DNA from 3 places in the Solibacillus sp. R5-41 genome. Region 2 is predicted to be linked to each of the others. Evidence: riboswitches for the same ligand, from Rfam matches in the RefSeq annotation. Region 2 holds a riboswitch; each other region holds the start of a gene.

Region 1 (4,214 bases), 1.4 Mb from region 2:
CGCATTATACATTTTTACAGCACCGATAATTTCCTGCACTGCTTTCACACCAACAGTACTAGAATAGCGCTTTGCCTGTACAGCAATTACCTCTTTGCCATCTTTTAATAGAAGGTCAGCACCGTAATCTCCGCTTGTTGCTGTATAGCTCACTTTAAAGCCTCGGCGTTTAAATAACTCGCCTAAAAAGCGTTCGAAATCCTCTCCGCTCATTACATCGACTTCACGAATACCGGATTTGCGTAGCTTTGCTGTTTTTCGAGATTTCCACCAAATTTTAAAAGCTATTAATAATACAAAGTAAAGAAGAATCCCAATGCCGACACCTTGTAATGTTTTATTAAAATACCAGCCAGCTGCACCCGCCAGGACGATCATGAACAATGTGAAATTAGGCATTCTTTTCTTTCTTTGTCGGTTTCGTTTACGCAACTTCTATGTACTCCTTTAAATTTCAATGTTGTGATGTTTCTTGTAATTAGAGTATACCATAAATGAGTACATACGTTTGCATTAGACGAATTGTTTTTTCGCGCTTATAAAGGAAGCAGTAAATAATAATACGGAAGCGATTAAAAATAATAGAACCGGGATTGTCCAGCTATTCGTTGCATCGTGGACATAGCCAAATAATACAGGACCAATTGCTGCAACTAAATAACCGACAGACTGTGCAAAGCCCGATAAGTCAGCTGCTTCAAAAGCAGTTTCTGTTCGTAATGTGAAAAACATAAGGACAAGACTAAATGACGCTCCTCCTGCAAAACCTAAAAACATCATCCATAAAACGGCCAAGCTTGTCCATTCCATTAACACACCAGTAAACCCGATTATGTAACAAATGGAAAAAAAGAGCACAATCGGACGTTGTGATGAAAGCTTTCCGGCAATAATTGGAACGACAAATGTTAGTGGAATTTGTGCAAGCTGCATGATGGAGCCCATCCAACCAGCAGCTTGTGCATCCATCCCCTGGCTAATAAAGATGTCTGGTAGCCAAGCGCTTGAACAATAAAAAATGAGTGATTGTAAGCCCATCGTTGCTGCAATTGCCCATGCAAGAGGGGATTTCCACATTTTCTTTTTCGGTTTGTTCGAGCTGGCAAAGTTCATTTCTACTTTTCGATCCTTTAATATTGGAAGCCAAAAGAGTAAGGTTAATATTCCTAAAATAAGTGAAAGACCAAGTGCTAGTTGCCATCCAGAAATCGATGCAATTGGATAGCTAAGTCCTGCTGCAAGTCCGGCAGAAATATTCATAGATACAGAATAAATACCTGTTAATAATCCAATATGAAGAGGGAATTTCAGCTTGAAATAACTAGGGATGAGCACGTTTCCAAAAGCGATAGCGACCCCGATTAGTATCGTCCCAAAAATGAGAAGCGAAGTCGAGCCAACAGAACGAAGCGCAACACCCATACATAAAATGATAACCGAATAAAATAGTGTCCATTCCATTCCGAATTTCCTAGCGATACGTGCTGCAAACGGCGATACTGCCGCAAAAGCAAGCAAAGGAATCGTTGTTAAAAATCCAGCAAGGACGTTTGAAATCCCTAGTCCATCTCGTATGAACGAAATGATGGGTCCAACAACCGTTAAAGGCGTTCGAAGTGTTGTCGCAAATAAAATAATGGCCAGTGTAAATAGCCAAATAGATTTATTTGATGATAAATTTTTGTCTGTGTATGTAACTAATTTAGAATTCATTTTTTCACGTCCTTTATTTAAATCAATATTATTATAACAGATGAGATCAGTTGCGCGAATTATCTGAAGAGATAATAAAATTCGAATTGGTTGCTATCAAAAATTTGGTATGCTAGAATTTGAACCGTTATAAAAATTAAATATTACATTACCTCATGTCAAAATGAGGTAGAGGTCGCAAGCATTAAGAGTAGTTTAGTGGAGATTGAGAAAATCTGTGAAGCTAATATGAAAGGAATGATTGCCGAAGTGTCATTTTGATTCTCAAAAAATGATGCTGGGGCTGTCTCCGAAAGGAACAGAACTGTCACATGTTAAAGCATGTGTTGAGCTATCTTTCAAGTTTGTCTGGTGTTAAATAAAGCCGTCACAAAAACTTGTGGCGGCTTTTTATCTTCATTTAACAGAAGAATTCAATCTGTATGGATGATTAGATTTGACCCTATTCAAATGAAATAAAAAGGAGAATTTTTCATGAGTGAAATAAAAACAGATCAACTGGGTAATAAAAATAAATTAAAAAGAAGCCTGAAAAGTCGCCACATAACGATGATTTCTTTAGGTGGTACGATTGGAACAGGGCTCTTTCTAGCTTCTGGTGGTGCAATTGCTCAAGCTGGTCCTGGTGGTGCATTACTTGCCTACGCATTAATCGGCGTGATGGTGTACTTTTTAATGACGAGCTTAGGGGAAATGGCCGCATATATGCCAACATCTGGTTCGTTCAGTACGTATGCAACGAAATTTGTCGATCCGGCGCTAGGTTTCGCATTAGGTTGGAACTACTGGTACAACTGGGCAATTACAATCGCGGCAGAAATCGCAGCCGTATCATTAATTATGAAATACTGGTTTCCAAATAGTTCATCGCTTACATGGACGATATTATTTATTATCGTTGTTCTATCGTTTAACTTACTTTCGGTTAAAGCTTACGGTGAAAGTGAATATTGGTTTGCGATGATTAAAGTAGTAACAGTTATTGTGTTCATTATTGTCAGTTTCCTGATGATTTTCGGGATTTTAGGTGGCAATGATCCGGTAGGCTTTACAAACTTCTTTGTTGGAGATGCACCATTTAACGGTGGATTCCTAGCTATTTTTGGTATTTTCTTAGCTGCAGGTTTCTCATTCCAAGGGACAGAGATGCTCGGTGTAACGGCTGGTGAAACAGATGATCCAGCAAAAAATATTCCAAAGGCAGTACGTTCAGTATTTTGGCGTATCTTACTATTTTATATTTTTGCCATTGGTGCAATTGGATTATTAATTCCTTATACAGATTCACGTTTACTGTCAGAAGACATTGCGACAAGTCCGTTTACATTAGTATTTGAAAATTTAGGCTTTGCATTTGCCGCTTCCGTGATGAATGCAATCATTTTAACAGCGATGCTATCTGCAGGGAACTCTGGTTTATATGCAGCAAGCCGTATGCTATTCCAATTAGCAGTGGATGGAAAAGCACCAAAGTTTTTTGCAAAGGTGAATACGCGCGGAATTCCGGTGTATGCTTTATTGGCGACAATGGCTGTAGGTTGCGTATCATTTTTAGCTTCATTCTTCGGTGATGGTGTCGTTTATATTTGGTTATTAAACGCATCGGGGCTATCCGGATTCATTGCTTGGTTAGGGATTGCAATCAGTCACTACCGCTTCCGTCGTGCATATGTGGCGCAAGGGCATTCACTTAGTGATTTACCATATGTATCGAAGTTTTTCCCGTTTGGTCCATTATTCGCATTTGCGCTCTGTATGATTGTTATTTTAGGGCAAAACTATATGGCATTCACAGGTGACACAATTGATTGGTACGGCGTTTTAGTGTCATACATTGGTTTACCATTATTCGCAGCACTGTGGATCGGCTATAAGTGGAAGCATAAAACAAAAATCGTGCCATTAAAGGATTGCGATTTAACAAATAAATATTAAAAAAAAGCAAAACCTCAAGCTGGGGTTTTGCTTTTTTTGTGATTTTAGGTTATTTCAAAAACTAAAATATGGATAGTAAAATTCGACTGATAACTGAGTTAATGAACGATTGATCTCGTATTGAACAACTGATGTATTTATTGTGTGAAAGTTGGTATACATCGCACGATTTCGTTGAAGCTGCATTAACTGTTAGCACACTTATCGTTGGAGCTAATTGTAAAATTTAACAAAAGAAATAGATATAAAATTTAGATATACTATGAGTTGCAAAATATGGGAGCCTCGAATCCAGTAGAAACAGCAAGTAGAAACAAAGGTTAATACTATCGTGTCCAGTGACAACATCTTCGAGAAAAAACAAGGTGTTTGGCCATTTGTAATGTCAGTTCATAAAAATCCACATAAAAAAAATTCATATTGCGCCAAAAGATAAATAGGGATGGTATTATAAGAATATAATGAAAGAAATGAAAATAGCGTTGACAAAAGCTATTTACGATAAATGAAAGTTAAGGAAGTGATGAAGGTGACTGTTTCAATAGGGTTTTATAAAAAAATTTACA
Region 2 (4,214 bases):
CACCCATACGGTCCATTAAGTGGATAATACCAGGGGCTGCATCACACATACCCTTAACTGGTGGTTGGTTCGCTAAGAAATCCCCACCGTAAACTGTATCGTCAAAGTGGATCCATGGAGAATCCCCTTCACCTTTTGTATTAACTGCTCCGTTAATTCCGCCTTGCGCACATACAGAGTGTGAACGTTTAACAGGAACTAACGAGAATAATTCAACTGCTGTACCAACTTCAGCTGCTTTAATCGTAGCCATTAAGCCAGCAAGACCGCCGCCAACGACGATGACTTTACTTTTCGCCATGATTATTTCTCACTCCTCATAATAATTGCTAATTACTCTTACTCACAATTCATTCATCATCAATTTCTTACTTTGTATCAGTGTTCTAGTAAGAAAAATTAAACGAACGCCAAGATTGCCGCAACACCCATAATACTTAAAATTACAAATACTAATAATGTAATATAAGTTGCGATTTGTTGTGACTTTTTAGATTGTGTAATACCCCAGCTAACTAGGAATGACCATAGGCCGTTCGCTAAGTGGAAAGTTGCAGATAAGATACCTACGATGTAGAATCCTAACATGAATGGATTCGCCACGATTTCAGCAATCATATCAAAGTTAACTTCTTCACCAAACGCTTTTTGAACACGAGTTTGGAAAATATGCCATGCAATGAAGATTACAAGGAAAATTCCCGTAAAGCGTTGTAATGCGAACATCCAGTTACGGAATGTGCCGAAGCGTTTCACGTTGTTTGTAGCAGTAAATGCAATATACACACCGTAGAATGCGTGGAACATAAGCGGAATATAGATAATAATCCATTCCATTGCTAACAATAATGAATGTGGAACTAATTCCATCATACCTGTAGCATTATTGTAATTTTCTTCACCGCCCACAGCAGTGAAGTTCAAAGATAAGTGGAACGCCAAGAACAATCCTACTGGAATTACACCTAATAACGAATGTAAGCGGCGCCATAAAAATTCACGATCTTTCGACAAAACTGTTACCCCCCTTAGTACTTGAAATCCGCATCAACAAAGTCACTAATTTGTAAATGTTGTTTATTGACTGCGCATCTCATCATGGTACAATATTATGACATGTCCATTGTACTCTTCACAGATACTAGCGTCAAGGTAACACCGCATATTTCATGCCGTTTTTAAAGACACTTTTACGCTGTTTAGAGTCGCTATTATTCTACTTATAGTTCACTTTTCTAGATTACGGTTTATATTATAAGAAAATTTATGAAAGAGGTTTTTTTCTATGGAAGGGCACAAAATGAAAACGATTCCAACTTTTGGTTACGAAATCGTTCGCGATCATTTACTTACGTCAATTTTAGGAAAACATGAGGCAGATGTCCTTTATTGGGGTGGTAAAGAAGTCGCTCGTCAATTCCCATTGTTTTCAATGGAAGAAGCATCTTCTTTTTTCATAGAAGCGGGTTGGGGACAACTCGCTATAGAGAAGGAATTGAAGGATGAGGCGCATTACATACTCACGACTGAAGACCCTGCATCATTAAACATCGAGCAGCGCTGTTTTCGATTAGAGGCTGGGTTTCTAGCAGAGCAAAAACAAAAAAATATTGGTCATTTAACGGAATGTTACGAGGAAAAAAACGTGAAGCACAATTGTGTTAAATTCATATTAAAATGGGATTTAAAAGAACCAATCCGCTAATTACTTTTCCTTCGAAGAAACTTCAAGCAATGAAATCTAGCTTGAAGTTTTTTCACTTCAATTCACCAGCGATTTAGATGGACATTTTCTGCTGAACGAACATAAACTCATCATGCAATACATTGGCGGCTTGCATCATCGCATCTTGCGGCACGATGACCGACACTTTCACTTCAGATGCACTTAGCATCTTAATGGGAATATGTTCCTTCCCTAACCGCGCAAACACCCGTGCTGCTACTCCTGGACTAAAATTCATGCCCGCTCCGATTATTGATATTTTCGCTAAACCTATTTCGAAATCAGCAAAACGAAAACCTAAAGATGCTTTACTCGCTTCTAATATTCGTAAACTTTCAGCAAATTTTTCCTTAGCAATCGTAAACGAAACGGTTGGTTTGACACCATCCATTACAGACTGCACGATCATGTCCACATTAATATTATTTTCCGCTAAAACACTAAATACTTCTGCAAGTGATGCAGTTTCATAAAAATCATAGCCAATCGTTAATCGAATTACATCCGCTTCATAAGCTACCCCGCACACCATTAAATTATTTTTCATTTTTAGTAACCCCTTTATATTAGCACTCAAAAATAAGATTCGGACCTATTAATCCACGAAAAAAAGCGACCTTCCATGTTCATGGAAAGTCGCCGTCAAGACAAATAATAAAGTTAATTGTTCTTTTTGGATAGCTCTCCAGAACATGCGCTCTGACAATTTTACATTTCTTAAATGCAAAACCAGCAATTTGTGCGAACAATACACAATTCACTTCGGCAGTCTCCCCTTTCGAATGCATTCAACGGAATTGTCCTTCCTCATGCATCGTACTTTTGAACACTGCGCCTCTATCGATTGAAATTATTAAATTAGTCTCACTCTAGCATACTACGACTCGTTTTTCAATGACTGCTCTTGAAAATAGTGATGAATTGTTTCAGCTAGCTTTTTGGGTATGCCCGCTTCAATAAGCTGTAAAACAGTGGCTTCACGTATTCTTTTCACCGACCCAAAATGCTTCATCAGCTGTTGTTTACGCTTCGGACCAATTCCTTCTATGCCGTCTAATATCGAAACTATGGTATTCGCTTGCCGTTGCTGTCTTAAAAACGTAATCGCAAAACGGTGTACCTCGTCTTGAATGCGCTGCAATAAATAAAATGCATCACTCGTTCTCATTAATGGAATTTGCTCCACTGGGTCACCGAACAATAATTGAGACGTATTATGCTTCTCATCCTTCGCTAATCCAGCAATCGGAATATAAAGACCTAACTCATCTTCTATTACTTCACGCGCAACTTCCATATGTCCCTTCCCACCATCAATAACGATTAAATCAGGCAACGGTAAATTTTCTCGTAATACACGTGTGTAACGACGTCGAATGACTTCTTGCATTGCGCCATAATCATCATGTTTCGCCGCTTCCCTCGTTTTATATTTACGGTACTCTTTTTTTAGCGGCTTTCCGTCCACAAAAACAACCATCGCTGAAACGGGGTCCGCACCGTGCATATGACTGTTATCAAATGCTTCAATGCGCATCGGAATAGGAATATTCATTGCTTCACCTAGCGCCTCACACGCACCAATCGTTCGTTCCTCTTGACGCTCAATTAGTTGGAATTTTTCATGGATCGCAATATCTGCATTTTTCGAAGCTAAGTCAACCAATTCCTTTTTTGAACCTTTTTTAGGGATAACAATTTTAACATTCAAAAGCTTTTCTAATAAAACGCCATCCACTTGTGTAGGAATGAAAATTTCCTTTGGAAGCATATGGTTCGGTTCATCATAAAAACGCCCAACAAATGTTAAAAATTCCTCTTCAGGTTCATTGTAAATCGGAAAAATGGATACATCTCGTTCGATTAACTTTCCTTGTCGAACAAAAAACACTTGCACACACATCCAGCCCTTTTCCACGGCATAACCGAATACATCGCGATTACTTAAATCACCCGTCACAATTTTTTGCTTTTGCATAATCTTTTCAATATGAGCAATTAAATCTCGATATTCCTTAGCTCTTTCAAATTCTAATTTTTCAGCAGCATCGAGCATTTTTTGTTCTAAATCTTGCTTTACTTCTTCATAGCCACCATTTAAAAACTTCGCAATTTCATCAATCATTTCACTATATACATTGTTGTCAATTTCTTTCACACATGGTGCTAAACATTGACCTAAATGATAGTAAAGGCACACTTGCTTTGGAATTTTCGCGCATTTTCTTAATGGATACAAGCGATCTAATAATTTTCTCGTCTCATTTGCTGCAAATGAATTCGGATAAGGACCGAAATATTTGGCCTTATCCTTTTTGATCTTGCGTGTCGTTAAAATGCGCGGATATTTTTCATTTGTAATTTTTATATACGGATAGGTTTTATCATCTGTTAGTTTAATATTATATTTCGGATCATGAAGCTTTATTAAATTTAGTTCTAAAATTAATGCTTCTAAGTCGCTTGAAGTCACGATATATTCGAGGTC
Region 3 (4,214 bases), 1.2 Mb from region 2:
AAAGAGCATGACATCTGGATCCATCGCAAGTGCACGAGCAATCGCAACACGCTGCTTTTGCCCCCCTGATAATTGACGTGGCTTTGCGTTTTTATACGCACTCATCCCGACTAGCTCTAGGTATTTCAACGCATTTGCTTCTGCTTGTTCTTTTGAGCGCTTTAATACCTTTTGTTGGCCGACAACACAGTTACCAAGCACATTTAAATTATTAAATAAGTTGAATGATTGGAATACCATTCCAAGATGGGTGCGGTATTTTTCAATGTTATGATTTTCCGCTAATATCGTTTTATTATTATAAATAATTTCACCAGCTGTTGGCATTTCAAGTAAGTTAATACAACGGAGTAGCGTTGATTTACCCGATCCTGAAGAACCGATTAGCGTGACAACTTCTCCTTTGTTCACTTGGAAATTGACATCTTTTAAAACTTCATGATCACCGAATTTTTTATTTAAATGTTGAATCTCAATCACTGCTGTCATTGTATTATTCACCTTCCTTTTCTAATTTGTTTCCCGTAATTAACTCCACTTTAAAGGATTCTGGCCCGTCCATTTTCTTTTCAAATTGTAATAAGAAGCGCGTCACTGTGAAGGTCATTATAAAGTACAGTACAGACGCAATGAAGAAGGCTTCAATATATTTATAATTACTTCCTGCTACAGAGTTGGCTGTAAAGAATAGCTCCACTACTGAAATAACGCTCAGCACGGATGAATCTTTAATATTCATAACAAGTTGGTTCCCTGTTGCTGGTAAAATATTGCGTGCGACTTGAGGTAATACAACATGGATCATTGTTTGTAAATGATTCATACCAATGGCTTGCGCTGCTTCAAATTGACCTTTATCAACTGATACAATCCCACCACGCACGTATTCCGACATATACGCACCAGTATTTAAACTAATTACAATGCTTGCTGCTAAAAAACGATCGATATCAATTCCTAAATAGAATAAACCATAAAAGACAACCATTGCCTGTACCATCATTGGTGTTCCTCGGAATATTTCAACATAGGCTGTTAAAATGAAATTAACGAGTTTTAGTAAATACGTTTTTGCTGATTTTTTACGTTGTGGAATCGTATGCATAATTCCAATGAAAAAACCAATAAGGACACCGAAAATTGTCCCGATAACTGCTAGGATGAGCGCTGTATATGCACCACGTAAAAATACTTCCCAGTTAGTTATGAACAACGTCCAAACTGAATCTAAAAATGCCATTTTGCTCTCCTCCAATATCTTTGATGTCATTACTCATACATATATATCCTCCGGCGGATGTCACAGATTTTGAAGGGATTTAAAATTAGGATGTTAGCCTAACATCGTCGCATCCATGCGACAACGGCTAACTGACCTGCATCGTGCAGGCCTAAGCACAATTCAAAATCTGGACGCAATTACGCCAATGTGTAATTGATGTAAATGTATTACACGGAAAGCAGCTTTCTAATAAAAAATATTACTAATCGAAAAAGGTTGCCTTCCGTTTGCCGGCAAGACAACCTTTCTATTCGCAACCTCTTATTGTGCTGCTGGTTGATTTGCAATGGCGTCTTCCATTAATTTTTGACGCTCTTCTTCTGGAATTTCAGCTAAAACTTTGTTGATTTGTTCCGCTAAATTTGAACCCTTTTTTAATCCTACTGCAACGGCAGTTGTTGAAGGATCCGCTTCGAAGTTTGGTTCTGGTACGATGTATTTAATGTTTTTCATTGCTAGTTCAGCAGAAATCCCTTCTGGACGCTCTGAAACGTATGCATCAATCGCACCTGAAGTTAATTGAACACGCATTGCACCGAAGTCTGTAGCTGCTACTTCTTTCTTCACACCGTCCATTTGGTCGATAACATCATAATGTGTTGTTGCTTGTTGCCCTGTCACTTTTGCACCTGCAAAGTCATTAATTGATTTTGCACTTGCATAAGGTCCATCTGCTTTCACAACGATAACATAATCACTTGTATAGTAGTTTTCAGTAAAATCAATTGATTCTTTTCGTTTATCTGTTGGTGACATTCCCGCAATAACTAAATCGATCGCACCTGATTGTAATGATGGGACTAAGCCATCCCAGTCAGTTTTTACAATTTGTAATTCCATATTCAAACCTTCAGCAATACGTTTTGCGAATTCAACATCGTATCCTGCTGCAAATTCCTTTGAACCTGAAATGGCTACCGCGCCAAATGAATCATTGCTTTGTGACCAGTTAAATGGTGCATAGCCTGCTTCCATTCCAACTTTTAACACCTTTTTTGATGTAGATCCCTCTGATTCAGTAGTTCCTTCTTCCTTGTCTGATCCACACGCTGCTAATACAAGCATCATCGCCATTAATGTTAAAACTAATACTAAATTCTTTTTCATATTCATTCTCTCCTATTTACTTATTTTTGAGCTATTTTACTAACAGGAAAACCTACTTCAATCAAAGAAGATTAAGATAATGTTTTTAACCATAAAAAAACGACCTAAAAGAAGATTTTAGGTCGCTAAATAAAAAATAGCTCAAATCCCCTACAATCCCATATTGAGATAGCTCAACTCGATTACCGCGAGGATAACCGAGACAGTCCTGCAATTATTCACTGCAGACCCAGCATAAAAAGATAGAGCTCTTCTTAAACTTCGGCGGTAGATCCTTCTTTTTCATCTCGATGCATGCTCTAAGCTCCATGAAAAACTAATAAATACCGCGCCTCTACCCCACAAGAATGTGAGGTTATTATTAAATTATTTAATGAATGAATAAATAATACTATAAATCTATATTTTCTGTCAACATGCATTTTTCAGATATTTGCACGGACAAAAAAACGAGCACATACCTCATATAGAGGTGCGCTCGCTTTTTTTAATAAATAATTAAGAATTTAATAATAAATCTTCTGGATTTTCGATCATTTCCTTAACTGTTTTTAAGAAACCAACAGAATCTTTCCCATCGATAATACGGTGGTCATAAGATAATGCCACGTACATCATTGGACGGATTTGAACTTCACCGTTAATCGCTACTGGACGGTTTACGATTGAGTGCATGCCTAAAATACCAGCTTGTGTACCGTTCATGATTGGTGTAGACATTAATGAACCGAATACACCACCGTTAGTGATTGTAAACGAACCACCAGCCATGTCGTTTAAGCCTAATTTTTTGTCGCGTGCTTTACCAGCTAATTCAGCAATATTTCTTTCGATCTCTGCGAAGTTCTTGCTGTTTGCATCACGTACTACAGGTACGACTAAACCTTCTTCTGTAGATACGGCAACACCGATATCAAAGAAGTTGTTTAAGTGAATTTCGTCACCGCTAATTTGTGCGTTAACGTAAGGATATTTTTTAAGTGCTGCAACAACAGCTTTCGTAAAGAACGACATGAAACCTAATTTGATGTCATTATTTTTTACGAATTGCTCTTGTTTACGTTTACGTAATGCCATGATGTTTGTCATGTCGATTTCGTTAAATGTTGTTAACATTGCAGTTGATTGTTTAACTTCTAATAAACGTTTTGCAATTGTTTGACGACGACGAGACATTTTCTCAACCGTTACACGATCAGAATCGCCTGCTGGAGTGAATACCATTGGGCCATTTGCTGCTACTGCTGCAACTGCCGCTTGAGCTACTGGTGCTGTACCATGAGCTGCAACGTCTTGTACGCGAACACGGCCTTGTGGATCTACTGGAGAAATTGCCGCTAAGTCAATTCCTTTTTCACGAGCTAATTTACGTGCTGCTGGAGATGCAATCACACGATCAGTAGACTCTTCCACGATTGGAGCCGGAGCTGCTGGTGCTGCAACTGGAGCAGCTGGAGCCGCTTGTGCTGGTGCCGCTTCTTGAACTGGTGCTACAGGTGCAGGTGCTGCGCCTTCACCAGCTTCAACTACTGCGATTACTTGACCTACAAGAACTGTATCGCCTTCTGGAGCTAAAATTTGAGTTAATACACCCGCTTCTTCAGAAATGATTTCAGCGTTTACTTTATCTGTTTCTAATTCTACGATGAATTCGCCTTTTTCTACGCGATCTCCAACTTTTTTCACCCACTGAGCAATTGTACCTTCAGTAATTGATTCTGCTAATTCAGGGACTTTAATTTCAGCCACTTTAATATCCTCCTTTAATTACACTATACAAATTTGTATAGGTAGGCTACTTGCTATACAAGCAGCCTTTTTAAAT

Evidence for each region. Region 2 has a riboswitch for lysine ahead of CSE16_RS15620 (ACT domain-containing protein). Riboswitches for the same ligand answer to the same signal wherever they lie in the genome.
Region 1: linked by a shared signal. The riboswitch ahead of CSE16_RS01325 (amino acid permease) and the one ahead of CSE16_RS15620 (ACT domain-containing protein) in region 2 are both predicted to bind lysine.
Region 3: linked by a shared signal. The riboswitch ahead of CSE16_RS09315 (transporter substrate-binding domain-containing protein) and the one ahead of CSE16_RS15620 (ACT domain-containing protein) in region 2 are both predicted to bind lysine.

Annotation. Positions count from the first base shown of each region.
Region 1 is NZ_CP024123.1:265,633-269,846, forward strand. Features, by position in the region: gene CSE16_RS01315 (restriction endonuclease) at 1-432, opposite strand, end outside; gene CSE16_RS01320 (CynX/NimT family MFS transporter) at 514-1,713, opposite strand; lysine riboswitch at 1,875-2,055, shown strand; gene CSE16_RS01325 (amino acid permease) at 2,188-3,648, shown strand; gene CSE16_RS01330 (RNA 2'-phosphotransferase) at 4,178-4,214, shown strand, end outside.
Region 2 is NZ_CP024123.1:3,159,020-3,163,233, forward strand. Features, by position in the region: gene sdhA (succinate dehydrogenase flavoprotein subunit) at 1-301, opposite strand, end outside; gene CSE16_RS15610 (succinate dehydrogenase cytochrome b558 subunit) at 400-1,014, opposite strand; gene CSE16_RS15615 (YslB family protein) at 1,286-1,705, shown strand; gene CSE16_RS15620 (ACT domain-containing protein) at 1,779-2,273, opposite strand; lysine riboswitch at 2,397-2,574, opposite strand; gene uvrC (excinuclease ABC subunit UvrC) at 2,604-4,214, opposite strand, start outside.
Region 3 is NZ_CP024123.1:1,942,320-1,946,533, reverse strand. Features, by position in the region: gene CSE16_RS09325 (amino acid ABC transporter ATP-binding protein) at 1-489, opposite strand, end outside; gene CSE16_RS09320 (amino acid ABC transporter permease) at 494-1,240, opposite strand; gene CSE16_RS09315 (transporter substrate-binding domain-containing protein) at 1,544-2,389, opposite strand; lysine riboswitch at 2,551-2,734, opposite strand; gene odhB (2-oxoglutarate dehydrogenase complex dihydrolipoyllysine-residue succinyltransferase) at 2,888-4,138, opposite strand.